DNA from 3 places in the Arthrobacter sp. MW3 TE3886 genome. Region 1 is predicted to be linked to each of the others. Evidence: riboswitches for the same ligand, from Rfam matches in the RefSeq annotation. Region 1 holds a riboswitch; each other region holds the start of a gene.

What was found. A riboswitch is a leader RNA that binds a small molecule or an ion and turns the genes downstream of it on or off. The one in region 1 is predicted to bind cyclic di-AMP.
Region 2: linked by a shared signal. The riboswitch ahead of ABH915_RS13645 (hypothetical protein) and the one ahead of ABH915_RS03905 (hypothetical protein) in region 1 are both predicted to bind cyclic di-AMP.
Region 3: linked by a shared signal. The riboswitch ahead of ABH915_RS04850 (NlpC/P60 family protein) and the one ahead of ABH915_RS03905 (hypothetical protein) in region 1 are both predicted to bind cyclic di-AMP.

Annotation. Positions count from the first base shown of each region.
Region 1 covers NZ_JBGCAN010000001.1:828,939-835,184, reverse strand. The annotation lists gene ABH915_RS03925 (winged helix-turn-helix domain-containing protein) at 1-420, opposite strand, end outside; gene ABH915_RS03920 (hypothetical protein) at 965-1,927, opposite strand; gene ABH915_RS03915 (response regulator transcription factor) at 2,170-2,910, shown strand; gene ABH915_RS03910 (ATP-binding protein) at 2,932-4,542, shown strand; cyclic di-AMP (ydaO/yuaA leader) riboswitch at 4,724-4,881, shown strand; gene ABH915_RS03905 (hypothetical protein) at 4,883-5,698, shown strand; partial or broken gene ABH915_RS03900 (glycosyltransferase) at 5,858-6,246, shown strand, end outside.
Region 2 covers NZ_JBGCAN010000001.1:2,996,943-3,003,188, reverse strand. The annotation lists gene ABH915_RS13660 (DNA alkylation repair protein) at 1-52, shown strand, start outside; gene ABH915_RS13655 (cation:proton antiporter) at 134-1,339, opposite strand; gene ABH915_RS13650 (hypothetical protein) at 1,336-1,584, opposite strand; cyclic di-AMP (ydaO/yuaA leader) riboswitch at 1,787-1,989, shown strand; gene ABH915_RS13645 (hypothetical protein) at 1,994-2,683, shown strand; gene ABH915_RS13640 (sensor histidine kinase) at 2,830-3,837, opposite strand; gene ABH915_RS13635 (response regulator transcription factor) at 3,830-4,507, opposite strand; gene ABH915_RS13630 (DedA family protein) at 4,513-5,256, opposite strand; gene ABH915_RS13625 (phosphatase PAP2 family protein) at 5,259-6,068, opposite strand; gene ABH915_RS13620 (dihydrofolate reductase family protein) at 6,190-6,246, opposite strand, start outside.
Region 3 covers NZ_JBGCAN010000001.1:1,039,014-1,045,259, reverse strand. The annotation lists gene ABH915_RS04870 (molybdopterin molybdotransferase MoeA) at 1-231, opposite strand, end outside; gene ABH915_RS04865 (DUF6457 domain-containing protein) at 228-515, opposite strand; gene ABH915_RS04860 (molybdenum cofactor guanylyltransferase) at 537-1,208, opposite strand; gene ABH915_RS04855 (HNH endonuclease) at 1,307-1,807, opposite strand; gene ABH915_RS04850 (NlpC/P60 family protein) at 2,027-2,785, opposite strand; cyclic di-AMP (ydaO/yuaA leader) riboswitch at 3,081-3,264, opposite strand; gene ABH915_RS04845 (M23 family metallopeptidase) at 3,388-4,209, opposite strand; cyclic di-AMP (ydaO/yuaA leader) riboswitch at 4,214-4,428, opposite strand; gene ABH915_RS04840 (metal-dependent transcriptional regulator) at 4,579-5,274, opposite strand; gene serC (phosphoserine transaminase) at 5,620-6,246, shown strand, end outside.

The DNA.
Region 1 (6,246 bases):
GACGGCGACGGCGGCGTAGCTTTCGGCGCCGGCCACGAGCGACTGTGCGTAGGCCCGGATTTCCTGGGCAAGCTTGGCGATGGAGGTGCCGGCCGCAGCCGCGGTTTCCTCGTCGATGCCCATGTACAGCACGAAGCCGCGGGCGACATTGTCACTGGGAGCCGGACGGACCGGGCTGCCGGCACCCGGGGCGATCACGGGGGTGGGCGCCGTGGCGGGGGCGGGCGGAACGGCACGGAGCTGGCCGTAGGAGTCAGGGTTGTAGCCCTGCGCTGCATATCCGGGGGCGGGGAAGCTGCCCGTGGATCCGGCGGGGGCGAACGCGGAGCGGCCGCCAAAGCCCTGGCGGATCCCGGAGGCCTGGCCGGCCTTGCTGGCGTTACGGACGGAGATGTGGACGTATCCGGATGCAACTGACATGGAATGCTTACCTCAATGTGAATGGCCGTCATCGCGGCTCGAATGCTTCTTTCCCCGCAATGAAATTGGGGAGGGGCGCCCGACTCTGGGCTGGGGGCGAATGCCTAGAAACCTTTAGGGGTGTAAAAGTTAGGCGTGCATTCGACAACAGCGCATCTCGGTACCAGCGGGTGTGCTGATCCAGGAAGCTGCGGCTGCAGGTGCTGTTGAGTTCTTGTTCACAATTGAAGTGTGCAACGTAACAATGTAAACGTGCAAGTAACAATGGACCCCGGATTCCACATAGTGAGACAGATCAAGGATTTGTAGCGCAAGTCACAATTCTGCAGCGGCAATAAAATAACAAGTGTTTTACCGACCGGGAGGTCAGGAAGTGTTCTTTGCCGAATGTTATTCGGCCTCAAGGCGCAAAGCCGCGGAAATCATTCACAGCACGGCAAGTTGGGCAAACCGGGTCTGCCCACCGTTCCCTGCGCGGGGGTCCACGAAGTGGGCAGCCGGCATTGCCGCCGGCCAGGCACGGCGGCAATGCCGGCTGCGGCGATCAGTTCGACTGGCCGGTGGCCGTCGCCGCCACCACCATGACGGAGGCCGCCGTGTAGCCGGAACCTTCCTTGGCCGACACGATCCGCACCGTCCCGCCCGCGACGATGTCCGCCACGCTCAGCTGGGTGCCCGTGCCGCCTGCCTGCTGGCGCCGCTGTTGCAGATTACTCACCACCACGTCGCTGCCCAACGCATAGCTGCGCGTGAAACCGTCGCTGCTCTTGACCGTCACGGAGGAAGAGCTGACTTCGCTCACTGTGCCCAGCTGCTCGGCCATCGTCGTGTAGGCGCTTCCTTGCAGCACCACGTATTCGGCATGCACGGCCGCCGAAAGCCCGCTGCCCATCCCGCCGGCAGCGAAATCGCCGGGACCGCCCTGTCCCGGCATGCCCCCTCCCCCGAAACCGCCTTGCGCGGAACCGTCTTGTGGGGAACCGTCTTGTGCGGAGCCGGGCACGCCCGGGGCGAAACCCTGGCCGCCGGCTCCCCCGGCCGCCGCCCCGCCGGCGGCACCAGTGGCTGCCGTGGCACTTGAGGTCAGGGCATAGACGCCCGCCCCGGCGCCGACAGCCAGGACAGCCGCGGCCCCGGCGACGGCGAGCCCCCGCTTGAGGGTCCAGGGCTTCGACGCCGAGGCTGTCTTGGCGGAAGTTCCCGGCGCGCCCCAGCCTGTGGCCGCCGCAGTCGCAGGAGGCTCCTGCCGGGGCATGCCCCAGGCCGGTTCCGACGCTGGAACCGTCCAGACCGGGGGCGCGCCCCAGCCGGCAGCTGGGCCCACTGCCGGCTGCCCTGTGTCGGAGTGCCCGGCGTCGGAGTGCCCGGCGTCGGAGTGCCCGGCGTCGTGCTGCCAGGCAGCGCGGGGCGCCGTCACGGGCGCGGGCGCCGTTGTTGCGCCGGTTGTGGGCGCGGGGGCGGGTACGGGGGCTGGTCCGGAACCGGCTCCGGGACGCTGACCGCTCATGGTGTTTCTCCTTCGGGTGCGGATCGGTGTTCACCCCAGAGTGGTGAGCGATCCTGTGCCTGGGCTGTGCGGGCCGACAGCCCGGCCTGTGACGTTCGGGCCTGACGGGAAAGGGCGGATTGAGCGCGGCCGTCGCCGCCTGTACGGTCCCGCAACGGCGTCCAGCTCGCTAGGCTGGGATTCACAGGTGCCGCACAGGGTCCCCAAAGCCGCGCCTAACCGGCAGATCGGAGAGTTGTCCCATGGCCACTTCGCACTCCATGACCAACAACCTTCCCCAGCTCACGCATCCGGACGGCTCCCCCATCCGCGCCCTCGTGGTGGATGACGAGCCCAGCCTCTCCGAACTCATGAGCATGGGCCTGCGGATGGCCGGATGGTCCGTGGCCGTGGCCGAGGACGGGCCCGGCGCCGTCCGGCTGGCCAAGGAGTTCCGCCCGGATGTGCTGGTGCTGGATGTGATGCTGCCCGGGTTCGACGGCGTCGAACTGCTGAGCAGGATCCGCGCGTTCGCGCCGGAGGTGCCGGCGCTGTTCCTGACGGCCAAGGATGCCGTCCAGGACCGCATCACCGGGCTGGCAGCCGGCGGCGATGACTACGTCACCAAGCCGTTCAGCATGGAAGAGGTGCTGCTGCGCCTGCACCGGCTGGTCCAGCGCTCCGGGGTGGCCGCCATGGACACCGCCGAGCTCGTGGTGGGAGACCTCGTGCTCAATGTCGACACCCGCGAAGTCACCCGGGCCGGGGAGGAACTGCACCTGACCGCCACGCAGTTCGAGCTGCTGCGCTACCTCATGGAAAACCCGAAACGGGTCATCAGCAAGGCCCAGATCCTGGACCGCGTCTGGGACTACGACTTCGGCGGGCAGGCGAACATCGTGGAACTGTATATTTCCTACCTCCGCAAGAAGGTCGACGCCAACCACGCTCCCATGATCCACACGGTGCGCGGAGCCGGGTACGTCCTGAAACCGGCGGACTGATCCGTGCCCTCACTTTCTGGCATGACCCGCGTCCCCGGACGCGACTGGCGCAACCCGTCCACGTGGCATTTGCGCACCAGGCTGGTCCTGGTTGCCATGGCGCTGCTCGTGGCCATCTGCGGCGCTGTGGGCTTGTTCAGCTACGCCTCCATGGACCTCTTCCTCACCCGGCAACTCGACACCCAGCTGGACCAGGCCTCCCACCGTTCGAGCGAGTTCGGCCGGCCCTCCTCGGACGATTCGGGCAGGCGCCCCGACCCCCTCGAAGCCCGGGGACAGGGCGTCGGGACGCTTAACGCCCGGATACTGGACGACGAAGTCAGTAGGGCCGGCTTCCTGGCCGGGGACGGCGCGGTCAAGAGCCTCTCCCCCGCCGACAACAAGGTTCTCCTGACCCTCACCCCAAACGGTGTGCCCGTGGACCGGACCCTTTCGGCCGGCGCCTACCGGCTCACGGCCGCGCGTGCGCCATACGGCGACGTGATTGTGACCGGACTCCCGCTGGCAGAAAAGCAAAACACCCTGACCTCCCTGGTCTGGACCATGGTGGTGGTGTCCGCAGGCGGGCTCGTGTTGATCGGGCTCGCCGGCACGGCCCTGATCCGGCGGACCATGAAGCCGCTGGAACAGCTCTCCGAGGTGGCCACCAAGGTCTCCCGCCTCCCGCTGGACGCCGGCGAGGTGGCGCTAGGGGTGCGCGTCCCGACGTCGGCGGCCCATCCCGGAACGGAAGTGGGCAGCGTGGGCTACGCGCTGAACAAGATGCTGGACAACGTCTCCAACGCCCTCGAAGCGCGGCAGGAGAGCGAGATGAAGGTCCGGCAGTTCGTCGCCGACGCCTCGCACGAACTCCGCACCCCGCTTACGGCCATCCGCGGCTACACGGAGCTGATGCGAATGACCGAGCATTTCACCCCCGACGGCGAGAGGTCCCTCGCCCGTGTGCAAAGCCAGTCCGAGCGGATGACCACGCTCGTGGAGGACCTGCTGCTGTTGGCGCGTCTGGACGAGGGGCAGCCGCTCAAGATCTCCGACGTCGACCTCACCCAACTGGCCATCGAGACGGTCAGCGATGAGAAAGTCATGGCCCCGGACCGCATCTGGCAGCTCGAACTTCCGGACGAGCCCTTGGTGGTGCGCGGTGATGCGACCCAGCTTCACCAGGTCCTCGCCAACCTCCTGTCCAATGCGCGCAAGCACACCGAACCCGGGACCAAGGTGGTCACGGGCGTCATGCGCTCGGCTGACGGCAGTGCCGTGGTCACCGTGACAGACAATGGCAGCGGCATCGCCCCGGAATTTATCGGCCGGGTCTTCGCCCGCTTCGCCCGGGCCGACGCCTCACGCACCAATCCGGCGTCGAGTCCCGCAGCCCTCCCCGCCAGTTCGGTGGTCGCGACGGCGGGGGTCGGGTCCGGGGCCGCCGCACGCCCGCCTTCCGGCGCCGTTTCCGGCAGCCGCGGCGGCCAGGGCACGGCGACCGCTGCGCCGACTTCCGAAGGCACCAGCGGGTTGGGCCTGTCCATCGTCCAGTCGATCGTGGAGGCCCACGGAGGAACCGTCGAGGTCACGTCCCGGCCAGGGCGCACTGAGTTCGCCGTGCGGCTGCCCGCCGCGCCGCCGTCGGCATAGACGGCGCGGCCGGCGCCGCAAGGACCCGGGACCGGACGTCTGGTCAATCCGGCGCAACCCGCCACCCCGGCCCTGTGATTCCTGTTACCAAAATGTGACTTAAGCGGTTGGGTCCTGTAGCGTCTTTAGAGTGCGCCGCCATCGGTGCCGCATATCCGGACGGACGCCAAACTCTGCCGCTTCCCGGATTCCGCTGGACCAGGCAGAGGCGGGGGACCCAGAGTTCCCGGGCATTCTGCATTCATGCGCCCTCGGGGTGAAGCCGACACGTGATATTCCGTGCGGCCGGATGACCTCATCCGAACCCGACAGCTAACTCCGCCGGCGTTGAGAGGCCACCATGACTGAATTCCAGGTACAAACGCGCCCTGACGGCGATTCGCATTCCCGCTCAGTTGGCGCAGCTAAGTCGCGCCACCGCGCCGAACCGGCCAAACGGGCATCCGCCCTGTCGCGGTTCGCCGCCGGACTCGGTACAACCGGCCGCCGTGCCGCCGTCGTCACCGCCGCGTGCGCGCTGCTGCTGGGTGGCGGCGCCGCCAGCCAGGCGGCAGAGCCGGGCGCCCACACGGCGAACGTTGCGAGCCAGACGGCCACGATCGCCGACCCGCTGGCCAAGCTCAACTTCGAGCGGGTCCAGGTGGCTGGGCCGACCGCTCCGGCGGAAAAGAACGTGGCTCCCCAGATCTCCGAGGTTAAGGCAGCCGAAGCGCTGATCCCCGCCCCCGCTGCTCCCGCACCTGCTCCGGCTCCCGCGGCAGCTCCCGCTCCCGCTCCCGCACCCGCACCCGCACCGGCACCCGCACCGGCAGCCGCTCCTGCCCCCGCACCGGCACCGGTCGCAATTGACGACCCTGCCGGGGCCCAGGCCTACGCCGCGTCCCAGCTGGGCCGCTATGGCTGGGCACCTGGCCAGATGCAGTGCCTGCACAAGCTGTGGACCAAGGAATCTGACTGGAAGACCACCGCGACGAACGCCAGCAGCGGCGCCTACGGCGTGGTCCAGTCCCTGCCCGCCACGAAGATGGCGAGCGCCGGCGCCGACTACATGACCAACTACCGGACCCAGATCAACTGGGGCCTGAACTACGTCAAGTCGCGCTATGGCTCCCCCTGCGGCGCCCTGAACTTCCACTACGCACACAACTGGTACTAAACCGGCACTAACCGGCCCCGCCAAGGAGGCCCCGGATCCACACGGATCCGGGGCCTCCTTGCGTCTCCACGGCCGGAGCAGCCCGACAGCCCAGACTTCCACAGCCCCAGCACAGCTTGACCCTAAAGCCCTCATATGGGCCGCCGGGAAAGTTGAGCCATGACATTCACAGACCAGGCCACAGGAACCCTGCCCCGCACCGCGGGGACGCCGGCCGGCCCGGCGGCACCCGAGACATCCCCGGGGCTTGCGCTGGCCGACGCGCCCGCTCCGGACCCGTTCGCCGGGGCGCTTACCGGCCCCGGCGCCCGGCGCACAGCCATCGATACGCGCGCCAGCACGCCCCTGCTGGACGTCACTATCCCGGTCTTCAACGAGGAGCGGGACCTCGAAGCCTGCCTGCGCCGGCTCCACGCCTACCTGCTCGGCGCCTTCCCGCACTCCTTCCGGATCACCGTGGCGGACAACGCCAGCACCGACGGAACGCTCAAGGCCGCGGAACGCGTAGCCCGCGAGCTGCGCGAAGTGAAGGTGGTCCATATGGCGGA
Region 2 (6,246 bases), 2.2 Mb from region 1:
GGAGATGGCAAAGCGGAGGCCGGAACTGCAACTCACGTCCGTTGGAGTATGACGATCCGGACCTTCGCCGCCGGATCGGCTGGTTCAGGCACTTAGGCACGCAGACATGTCGGACATTCAGACATCCGGACTGTCAGCCCTTCGGATCTCCCGGATCGCCCTGCCCGACGGTGCTGCCGGAATCCCCGGACTTACCGCCGGCACCTGCCGGCAGCGCGAACGTCCTCGCCGCCCGTGACCCGGCGACGGCGCCCGCGGCTATGGTGACCAGCGCTCCCACCAGCAGGGCCGCGGCCTCGCCTGGGAGCAGGACCTGAAGCTGCGTGCCGATGCTCGCCGCGGCCACCGGTACGCCTAGCTGGGCCGCCGACAACACCCCGAGGGGCAGCGGGAGTCCCAGGAAAGCCAGGTCGGCATGCGCCAGCAGGGCCCCGCCCCCCAGTGCCAGGCCGAGGGCAATCATGTCAGGGTGTCCGGCCAGGTCCCTGAGCGTCAGCGAGGCACCCAGCCAGACGAAGAAGAGCGGACCCAGGAAGCCGTCGCTGAGCGCGAACAATTGCCGGGCCAGCCGCCGCGGTTCGCCGACGGCAGCCATCACCAGGCCGAAGGAAAAGCCTGCCATCATCACAGAAACATTGCTCCACGTTGCGACACCGGCCAGGGTGAAGAGTACGGCCAGCTGGATCCGCAGCTCCAGGGCAAACTTGCGGCTTTCCGAGAGCCGGTGCACGCGCCGGCGGATTCCCCGGCGCTCCAGCCAGCGCAAGCCGACAAAGAGCACCACCGCGCACCCGGTCACCACGAGGACGCCCAGCGCCGCCTGGACTGCGTGGGGCGGATCCACCAGGAGCGGCAACGCCACAATGCAGGCTGTGTCGGCTATTGCCACCTGCGCTGTCATGTCCACGACATCTGGCCCGCCGAGGCGCAGGGAATCGACGATTGGAAGCACCAGGGCGGCCGACGAAGACGCCAGCAGCACGACATAGAGGGGAGCATGTCCAGTCCCGAACAGCAGCCCGATGCCGGTTCCGACCACCACCGCTGCCGCTGCGGCCACAATCGCCCGGCGCGAGCCCTTCCCGAGGGCGCCACGGATGTGCGGATCCCGCACGGGAACGTGGGTGCCTGCCACGAACATCATCAGCGCAAAGCCGATATTGGCCAGCAGGGTGAATGTCGGGTCCGCGGGGTCCACAAGGGCCAGGCCTGAGCGCCCGATCGCGATGCCGGCCAGCAGCTCACCCAGCATGACAGGCAAGTGCCAGCGCACGGGCAGGGCCAGCAGGGGGCCAGCCAGGGCGATGACGGCGATCAGCGCCAGGGACAGGAAGGTCACGGTTCGCCGCGGCCCGCCGGCACCGTTCCCGACCGCCGTTCCACTACTGCGTAGGCCTTCCCGTCCAGGAAGGCCCAGTCGTTGACAACCATGTACCCGAGCGCGTCCACCCGGTCATTCAGGACGTGCTCGTCGAAGCCCCCGTCGCGCGGTTCCGCGTCCCATGTGCTCACATGGACGTCCCCGCCGTCCAGGATCAGCAGCTCGGTGTTGACGTCGAAATCCTCTTGGGGCTGAGTGCTCAACTGGCAGATGGCGACACAATGGCTGTTCATTTCGGGCCTCCGCTTCCGGTGGTGCTGATGGCATCATCCTATGTTCGGAAACGGCCGCCGCCCTATGGGCAAATTGCGGCACGCCATCACCGCCTCCGTTACCTGAATGTGACTTTCGGGTGCGGTTCGCGCTACGGTTGATGAGTGCCTGTTGTCTCCGATACGGGCGCTCCCCAGCCGATTGCCTAACTCTGCCGCGGCCCGGGGGTAACTCGCATCAACGTCCGGCAGAGACGGGGAAACCACTTTTGACCTGCTGATATGCAGGTCTTGGGGTGAAGCCGCACAGTGCCCGCCACGACGGGCCCGGGAGTGCGGCCGGGTGCCTCCCATCCGAATCCGACAGCTCACCTCGCAGGCATTGGGAGAGGCTACATTCATGACTTCAGTCAATACTTTTGCGCGCCATGCCGCCGTCCTCGCCGCCGCATCCGGCCTGGTCCTGACCAGCGGAATGGCTGCCAACGCCGCCACCGCCCCCGTGCAGCGTGACTCCGCTCCGGCGTCGAACATCGACGTCACCGGACAGGTCAGCGCCCCCGTCAGCGCCGATTCAAGCGTCAAGATCAGCTTCGAGCGCCCCGCAGTGGATTCTGTTGCCGCGCCGGTCATCGAGCAGCCCGTTGCTCCGGCTCCGGCTCCGGCTCTGGCTCCCGCTGCAGCCCCGGCTGCAGCCCCGGTGGCAGCGCCCAAGGCGACCGTCCAGGTGCAGGCCGCTCCGGCAGCAGCGCCGGCCGCGGCGCCCGCTGCCGGCGGACGCAACGCCATCATGCTCTCGGCCGCCTACAGCCAGGTGGGCATCACCCAGGACTGCACCGCCATGGTGGAGAAGGCCCTTGGCGCCGCGGGCAAGCCCGTTGGCGACATCGGTCCCCGCGCGTTCCTTGGCCTTGGAGCCGTTGTGGCCACGCCGCAGCCCGGTGACATGGTGGTCCAGTCCGGCCACGTGGGCATCTACGCCGGCAACGGCCAGGTGGTCAGCGGCGGCATGAACGGCTCGAACCAGACGATGGTGCACCCGCTGTCCTGGCTCACCGCGACCGGCGGCGTGACCTTCGTCCGCGCCTAAGCCGCATGGCCCCGACCGGGGCCAGACAGTCCGGAAAGACCGGCGATCGATTTCCCTTGGGGGCAAATCGATCGCCGGTCTTTTCTGTCTCTGCATTTTGGGGGTCCGGGCTCCCGGCGGCACCGCCTTTCTCCGGCACAGGATCCTCAGGGATTCCCGCTCTCACTGAGCGGAAGCGTCAGCTTCATGACCGTTCCCTCGTCCCCGGTCGCGGCCACCTCGACAGTGCCCCCGGCAGCGACGGCAATCTCCCGGACCAAGGCCAGCCCGATGCCAAAGCTCCGCTGTCCCTGTGAAGTACCGGTGCTGGCGGTCCGCACGAACCGGTCAAAGATCCGGGCCTGATCGACGCCAGTAATTCCGGTCCCCGAGTCCGCCACGGTGATCACGGCGCGCTTCTGCTCGATTGAGGTCGTGATGGACACGCGGCCGCCCGGAGGCGTGTGGGCCAGGGCGTTGTCCGCCAGGGCCAGCACGGCACGGCGCAGCGAGTTCTTCTCGATCCGGGCCAGCGGCCGGGCATCGGCAGAGAATTCCAGGCGCACCTTCCGCTGCTCTGCCACCGGCTGGAGGCTGACGGCGACGCTGGCGGCAGCATCGGCCAGGTCGGCAGGGGGTGCGGAGTGGGCCGGGGCCTCCGCGGTAGCCGCGAGGAGCAGTTCGGTGACAATCCCGGTCAGCGTCGCGGCGTCCTCCCGGATCCGGGCCAGGTCCTGGCTTTGCCTGGAGCCGGGCACAGTGTTGCGCTGGGCCAGCTGGATCCTGGTGTCCAGGATGGTCAATGGGGTGCGCAATTCGTGGCTCGCGTCCTGGACGAAACGCCGCTCCCTGGCCAGGGCCTCACTGAGGGGTCGGATGGCGCTGCGCGCGCTGAGCCACCCGACGATGCCGGCCAGCAGGATTCCCGCCACCCCGGCGATGATCATGGCTTCGAGGACATCCTTGGAATCCAGGTATGTGTAGGCCGCCCCGGCCGCCGCCGAACGCGGCACTTCAGGATGGGCCAGTTGGTTCGTGAGGTACAGTGCCGTGGCGGCGAGCAGCCCGAGAACCATGACCGCGCACGCGGCGCTGATCCGCAGCGCGACCTTGAGGGAGGCCTTGCGCAGGACGGAGTGGTCCGGATTTCCGCGTGCCGGCCGGCCGTCACTCATGAGCATCGCCGATCTGGTATCCGAGGCCGTGCACCGTGCGGATCACGGCTTTGGAGATCTTCCGGCGCAGGTGATGGACATAGGTATCGATCACGCCGGGCTGCTCCGAGGCGTGGAAGCACGCCGCGAGGAGCTCGTCCCGGGTGAAGACGCGGTCCGGTTCCGCGGCCAGGGCTGCCAGCAGTTGGCCTTCCTTCGCGGTCAGCGGCACCGTTTGCCCGTAGACGGAACGGACGGAACGCTGCGTCGGGTCCAGTTCCCAGTCCCCGATCGCCACCGGGGCCGGGGCCGGGGGAGGGAAGGAGCGCGTCAGTGCGCGCAGGCGTGCTGCCAGTTCGCCGGCGTCGAACGGCTTGGTCACGTAATCGTTGGCGCCGGCGTCCAGTCCCCTGACCTTTTCGTCGGGGTCGCCCAGCGCGGTCAGGACCAGGATGGGCGTGGCAATGCCTTTCGACCGCAAAGCCGTGATGAGGGCGATGCCGTCCATGGCGGGCAACCCGCGGTCGACAATCATGACGTCCCAGCTCCCGGTCAGCCCCTGGTGGAGGCCATCGCGGCCGTTGGTGACCAACTGGACCCGGTAGTCGGGGTCCAGGAGCTCGGCGATGAGCGGTCCCAGGACGGCGTCGTCCTCGACGAGCAGCAGGGAGGGAAGCTCAGCGGAAGTCATGTCAGCTATTCTTCCGCGGCCATTTCCTCAGTCCGCCATCCGCCCCCGGGTTCCTCCGCCGTGTCGCCGGCGGCGTGGGCTGCGGACGCGGCTGCGCCGCGGGAGTTGCGGCGGCGTTTGAGGAGCTGCACCACCCCCGGCACGACGGAGACGAGCACCATGGCCACGACGATGGCGTCGATGTTCCTGGCGATGATGTCAAAGTGCCCCAGCCAGGTGCCAAGCATCGTCACGGAGGCCGCCCATGCCGCGGCGCCGGTGATATTCCACAGGGTGAAGGATTTGTAGTCATAGCGCGCGATCCCGGCGGTCAGGGGAGCAAACGTCCGGACCATGGGGACGAAGCGCGCCAGCACGACGGCGGCCCCGCCGTGGCGGCGGAAGAAGTCCTCCGTGGTGGTCAGGTGCGCTGTCTTCAGGATCCGGGCGTCGTCCTTGAACCAGCGCCGGCCAAATTTCCGTCCGAGCATGTAGCCGACCTGGTCCCCGGCGACCGCGGCCGCGGTGACGACGCCGATCAGCACGGGCAACGTCAGTTGCAGCTGCTGGTGCAGAAGGCCTGCGGTGAACAGCAGGGAGTCGCCGGGCAGGAAGGGAAAGAGCACGCCCGATTCGATGAAGACCATGGCCGCGATCACACCCAAGGCGGCCGGACCCAACCCGGCGAGCAGGTTTGCCGGGTCCAGCAGGGACGGTGTTCCGGCGGCGTGGGCGGCCGGAAGGACGGTAAGAACGTTTAGGGCGGGCATTGTCATTTCCCCTCAGCGCCCAGCGGCCGGCTGCCGGATGTCGCCCGACGCCAATCCGCCATCCGCGGAGTGACACGGTTCCACAGGCCCGCGAGCAAGACCACGGCTGCGCTCGCGGCCAGGAACGACGCCGCGACGTCGGTGGGGTAGTGGACGCCGATATACAGCCGTGACCAGGCTACGATCAGGGCCACCGCCGCCGCCCCGGCGGCCGTGACCTTGGCCCAGCGGGTTCCGCGGGCCAGGAAGTACACTGCGAATCCCAGTGCCACCGCAAAGGACACGTGGCCGCTTGGGAAGCTGTTGGAACCCGTTTCCGGCGCCAGGGGATCGAACAGCAGGGCAGGGTTGGGCCGCTGGCGGGCCACGATGAGCTTGAAGATTTCACTCGCCACCCAGCCGGATGATGCCACGAGGCCGAAAGCAACCGCCTTGGGCAGGCCGCCGCGGAACAGCCAGATGGACAGCGCCGTGGCGCCGATCAGCGCGAGGCCCGCCACCGGGCCAAACACGACGGTCAGGGCCATCGCGACGGCGGTCAGGGCGGCGGCGTGGTGCCGGCTTAGGTCCTGATCGATCCCGAGCTCGGTGGCGCTAAAGCCGGGGGTCAGCTGCGCCGCCAGGCCCAGCGCCACGACGGCGGCGGACAGCAGAATGCCCAGCACCAGCCAGTGGCGGATCTGGGGGAGGGCCCACAGCCGGGGCCCCGCGGTGGGAGGCACAGCGTCGGGACGGCGCAGTACTCCACTGCGGCTCAGTGCTCCATCACCGCCCGGCGGCGTATCGCGCTTAACAGGGGCAGGTCCAGTCATGGGATCCTCCGGCTCGGGACAAGGGCGCCCGGACAGGCGACAAATTCCACTCTTCCGTCAGCCGTTTAAGAAATGCTTAAGAAAGTGCCGCAGCGATGGCCGCAGGGGGCCGCCGCGCCGGCTACGCGGCGTAGCGCAGCAGCGCCACTCCGTTGCTGAAAGCCCGTGTCTCCAGCAG
Region 3 (6,246 bases), 210 kb from region 1:
CTGGCCCGCTGCATCTTGGTCCGCGGTGTCCTGGTCCGCTACATCCTGGTCAGCGGTGTCCCGGCCCCCTGCATCCTCGCCCGCAGTGATGCGGGGATCGCCGAAGTCATCTCGGACTCCGCCTCCACCGCCATCTCTGACCCCATCTCCACCGCCGTTTCTGACTCCGTCTCCACCGCCATCTCTGCCAGGGGCAGTGGGTCCGCTGCCGTCCGGGGCCGCAGCCGTCATGCCCCGGAAGTTTCGGCGGCTGCGTAGTCCTTGGCGAGCCGGCGGGCCACGGCCATCGCGGCCTCCATGGACACGGAGTCCGTGGCCTGCCCGGAGCCCGAGGCCAGTCCGGCGGCAAAGCCGGCAATGAACGTAGTCAGCGGCGCCGCCGGGCGCACCACGGAATGGGCGGCCACGCCGGCCAGGGCGAGGACCTCATTCACGTCAATCTCAACGTCGTCCAGCTCCAGGGCCTGGAGCAGGGCACGGCACCAGTCTTCCAGCGTTTCATCCTGGCTTTTCACCGTTTGCCTCCATGGTCGAGTTCAGCTGCGCAGAGCCGGGCCGGAGCCCGGACCGCCGTCGGGAATCCTGCCGGATACCCCTAGTGCGGACGCGTCATCCCAGGTATCGACGTCGTCGGTGGAACCCGGGGGAACGCGAACTTCCCGCACGTCCAGCCTAGCAAGAAGGGCGAAGACCGACGCGTTTTCCAGCCTGTTCCGGGACGCGGCGTCGGCGACGGAACGTTGTAGCACGGCCGTGCTATAAAAGCCCGCGAGCGGCTGCTTCCGGCCGTCGGCCGAGACTGCCATGACGCCGTCGGGCCCGTCCCGTTCCGGAGTACCTGCGGCAGGCGCGGCCAGCGCCTCGGCCAGGGCGCGGACCGCGTCGGCGGACCGCGGCATGTCGCACGCCAGAACCAGGGTAAAGGGCGCGGCGGCTGCGCGACGGCCTGCGCGGTCGGCGGCCAGGGCAGCCAGGCCCGCGGCGATGGCTGCGGCCGGCCCCGCGAAGGGCGGGTCCTCACGGCAGGTCAGGACGCCGCCGGGCAGGCCCCCGGGGTCGGGTCCGACGACGACGGTGCGCACCGCCGCGCCCGCTGCCCGCAGTGACCGCTCCAGGAGGGTGGCGCCGTCGAAGATAAGCCCGGATTTGGGCACGCCGCCTAGGCGGGAGGCCCGTCCCCCGGCGAGAATGATGGCATCGAACTCCATCGCTTCAGCGTAGCGCGGCGCCGGCCGCCGCCGAGCAAGCCGTGACGTGCGCCGGCAGCAATCCCACCAGTTGACCAGGCAGCAGGCCAGGAGGCGGGTCAGGCAGCCGATTCAGGCAGCAGGAACGGATCCCAGGCCGGCGTCGGCTTCTCGAGTTCCTTGATCTGCCAGATGGCGCCCTTTGGCGGGCCCGGAACAAAACCGATCTTCCAGCCCATCTCCGCCGGCGTATGGTCGCTCTTGGCGTTGTTGCACCGCAGGCAGGCCGCCACCAGGTTCTCCCAGGAGTCGGCTCCGCCCCGCGACTTGGGCTGGATGTGGTCGATGGTGTGGGCAGCCTTGCCGCAGTACGCGCAGCGGTGGGCATCCCGGCGCAGCACGCCGCGGCGGCTCACCGCAGTCATCGTGTTGTACCTGGGCCGGATGTAGCGGTTCAGCAGGATCACGGACGGGCGGCCCAAAATGTCCTGGGGGCCGACCACAGGGTCGTCCCCTTCGGCCACCACGCTGGCCTTTCCGGTCAGGACAAGGACGAGCGCCCGGCGGAAGGTGATGACCGCCAGCGGTTCATATCCAGCATTCAGAACGAGAGTGCGCATCCGCATACCTCTTCACGGCCGCACCCGCCAGCGGCACGAGGGCCGGCTGCCCTCTGCATGGTCGGGCTATGGATCGACAACACAAGAGTAAACACTCAAGTGCCGGATCACCGAATATTTTTTCGCCGGCGCAGTCCCCGGCGCGGAAAGTTCACTGCGCGGCAACGCAAAAGACCCCCGCCTGCAGGCGGGGGTCTTTCGAAAAGCTGGGGTTCGTGCTTAGGCGCCGACGCGGATGAATACCGGGCCGGAGCCGACGTTTACGCTGTACAGCGCGGTGGTGCCGCCGTTCCAGCCGCCGTGCACTGCCATGCCGTTGCCGACGTAGACCGCGATGTGAGCCATGCCCACGCCGCCGTTCTGGTAGTAGGCGAGGTCGCCCGGGCGTGCCTCGCCGGCGCTCACGGTGCGGCCCAGGGACAGGTAACCTGCCGGCCAGCCGTGGTAGTGGATGCCGGCCGCGGCCAGTGCGTTGGTGGCGAGGGCGGTGCAGTCCTGCGCCACGCCGATCTGTGCGTAGGCAGCGGCGGCGATGGTCGCGCCAGCGCCGCTTCCGATGCCGGCCGGAGCCTGGGCAGCGACGCCGCCGCTGACGCCAAGCTCGGTGCCGCCGGCGCGGGAGGCCGTAGCGTCCTGGACCTTCACGACGGGCTTGGGTGCCTCGACTACGGGAGCCGGCGTGGTGGTCACTGCGGGCTTCTCGTAGGAGATCGCGATGGTGGAAGCGGCCGAGATGGTGGCCGGAGCTGCGGACTGGACTTCCAGGGCCGAAGCGGAGGTGGATTCGCGCTGAACATTGGTTTCAGCAGCGTTGGCTGCGATTCCGCTGGTCAGGACCAGACCGGAAGCTGCGGCGATGACCGCGGCCTGACGGCCCACGCCGCCGGCGTTGTCGCCGACAGCCTTAGCAATAACAGCCAGCGAGTTGGTCTTGGTGACCTCGGCGCGGTGCCGTGCAACGTTTGCACGAGTAGTCATTAAGTTCTCTCTTTCGTGATCCTTGGACCGCGCGCTTTCGGGCACGGGCTGAGGACGCTCCGGCATCTTGGGGGTACGCCGGATCGCCCCGAAATGGGTTACTTAGCGAAGGGTGTACTGCGAAGACGCGCCAAAAGCGGAAACTGCATGCTGTCCGGGCTCGGTAGAGATTGAGCCTGCGGAACGTGATCCAATCCGGACGCCGGCAAGGGCGTCACGTGATGTGGATTCCAGCGGGCTCGACAGAGCCTCGCCGGTGCGCATGCGCGCAGAATTGTGGCGTGAAGACACGAAAGTAGCCTCTCCCAATGCCTACGAGGTGAGCTGTCGGATTCGGATGGGAGTCACCCGGCCGCGCTGCTTCCTGGGAAGCTTTGCGACTTAACCCCAAGGCCTTCTTTCGAAGGCCAAAATTGGTTCCCCCGCCCCTGCCAGACGATGTAATGCGAACGGACCTTGAGCGGTGGCAGAGCTAGGCAATCCACTCAAGAGCGCCAACTTCGGAAAAGTTGGCGTGCTTCAAACCCTACAGCAGTCCGGATTCAATGTCACATTCAGATCACGGCGTGTCACGGGAACTTGAGAGCAGCCCATCGTCTTGTCTAGAGCCAGCCGAGCGGATCAACGACGTCGCCGTTGACCATCACTTCAAAGTGAAGGTGGCAGCCCGTGGAGGCGCCGGTGGTCCCACTCATGGCGACGACGTCACCGCGGGAAACCTTCTGGCCAACCTGGACCGAGGCCGAGGACAGGTGGTTGTACGTGGTCTCCAGGCCGTTGCCGTGATCGATGACCACGCGGTTTCCGCCGCCGAAGGGATGCCAACCGTTGAAGGTCACGGTGCCGCTGGCGGCCGCGTGGACCGCCGTGCCGCACTGGGCGGCGAAATCCTGGCCGCGGTGGAACTCCCCCGCGCCCCCAGTGATGGGGCTGACGCGGTAGCCGAAGGGTGAGGCCGTGACCAGCTGGTCCAGCGGCGCACCAAGGGTGCCCGCCGATGCCGCGCGGGTGATGGTGCCCACAGACTGGGCGCTCAGCAACTGCTTGAGCTTCCCGTCCGGATCACCCTTCGTGGTGACGGCCGTGCGGTTGAAGTCAACCTTTGCGGCGGCGGCAGCCGTGACATCCGGCTGCACGGCAGCGGTGAGCGCGCCGGATCCGCTCGGATTCGAAGCCATCACCGGGCTCGTGACGGGAACCGTCACGGTGAGAACCAGACCAGTCGCGGCCAGCGCGATCCCGGCTTTCTGCCCGACTCCGCTGGCCGCGGCAAAGTCCGTAACCTGGCGGAACGGGCTGCGCCGGTGACGCCGTTCATCGCGGTGCACGTCACGCGGGCGTTCGGCCGTGTGAGCGACGACGGGCCGCGGCTCCGGAGCGGGACCGGTCGCGCGGCGACGGCCCCTGGCGGTCTGGGTGGTCAAGAACGGTTCCTCTCTGGATGGCCTGCGGAGTTAGCTGTCGGATTCGGGTCAGAGAGATCAAAGACCCGGTCCGCCGTTGCAAGCGGCCAGGCACAGAGGCATCCCCATGGGATCCTTCGGTGGAAGCTGCTTGCCGCTGACGGACTTCACCCCAAGGCTGCCGAAGTAGCAGCCGAAAGTGGTTCCCCCGCCCCTGCCAGGAGGTGGTTCTGCGACTGATCCGCTGGCAGGGCTCGGCTTCGGATCAGGTAACGCTTTGGTATCGGTACTGGCCACTAACTATAGGTGATTAAGCCGCCCGGTAATAAATCCGTAATCGCAATTGTGCACAACTCATGGGTCGTCCCATGACCGGCGCGGAGTGGCGGGTCAGGCGACTGTTACAAAGACGTGTGCGGCTACCTCGGGCGGCAGCTCCAGGGCACCTTCGATATCGGGGACGCGGACCGAGATGTACTCCCCCACCCGCTCCAGCGAGACCAGCGCGCCTGGCCTGATTCCGCCCTCGTCGAGCTGGGCCAGAAGCTCCGGTTCCACCTGGATCGGCTCCGCGAGCCGGTTGACCGTAACCCGGGAGCTCACACCGTAGCCGGCCATGGCCTCCAGCAGGTTCACGGCCCTGTCCACGGGGGCGCCGTTGGGCACGCCGCCAAGATCCGCAAGCCCTGGAATCGGGTTTCCGTAGGGTGAGACTGTCGGGTGGTCGAGCATCTCGAAGATTCTGCGCTCGACGCGTTCGCTCATGACATGCTCCCAGCGGCACGCTTCCTCATGGACGTAGGCCCAGTCGAGCCCGATCACGTCCGCGAGGAGGCGTTCGGCCAGACGGTGCTTGCGCATGACGCCGATTGCGCGTTTCCGTCCGGTTTCCGTCAGCTCAAGGTGCCGGTCGCCGGAAACAACCACCAGCCCGTCGCGCTCCATCCGGCCGATGGTCTGGGACACAGTGGGACCGGAGTGGCGGAGCCGTTCGGCGATGCGGGCGCGGAGGGCAACGATGTTTTCTTCTTCAAGTTCCAGAATGGTCCGAAGATACATCTCCGTGGTATCGATCAGATCCGTCATTCAGCTCAGCTCCTCGAGCGCAGTCCTAGCGTCATTCCCACCGTACCGCGTGCGGGCTGCATGCAGGATGCGCCCTGGCGGGAACCGCCGTACGTTCGCATGCCAGCCTAGCCTATTTTGAATTACTCCGGATAATCTTTCGATCGGGCTGGAGCTATTGCCTCAGCCCCAGCCGGCCAGCCGTCCCCTGGTGTCTCAATGACCGGACTATGACAGGCCTTTTTCCGTATCGCCGGGAGCTGTCAGGCAAAATAGAACAGGCAGTATGAAAAGGGGTGTCCGTGGTGGCCATCCCTCCCGCCACCTCCCAGCCACGCTACGAACCAGCCGAAAATTGGAGCCACTGTGAGCGACACCAGCATCACGATCCCCGCCAACCTCCTGCCCAAGGACGGACGGTTCGGCGCCGGCCCGTCGAAAGTCCGGCCGGAACAGATGGATGCCCTGGCCGCGGCCTCGTCGAAGCTGTTGGGGACCTCGCACCGCCAGGCACCCGTGAAGAACCTGGTCGGCTCGGTCCGCAACGGCCTCAGCGAATTCTTCCGGGCACCGGAAGGCTATGAAGTGGTGCTGGGCGTCGGCGGATCCACCGCGTTCTGGGACATTGCCAGCTTCGGGCTCGTGGAGAACAAGGCGCAGCACCTGTCCTTCGGCGAGTTCGGCTCGAAGTTCGCCTCCGCCACCAACAAGGCACCCTTCCTTGCCGAGTCCTCCATCATCAAGGCAGAACCCGGCACCCGCCCCACCGCCCGGGCGGAGGCCGGCGTCGACGTCTACGCGTGGCCGCAGAACGAGACCTCAACCGGCGTTGCCGCACCCGTCCAGCGCGTGGCCGGCGCCGACGAGGGCTCGCTGGTGCTGGTGGACGCGACCTCGGCCGCGGGCGGGCTGGACGTGGACGTGGCGGAGGCGGACGTGTACTACTTTGCGCCGCAGAAGAACTTCGCATCCGACGGCGGCCTGTGGCTGGGC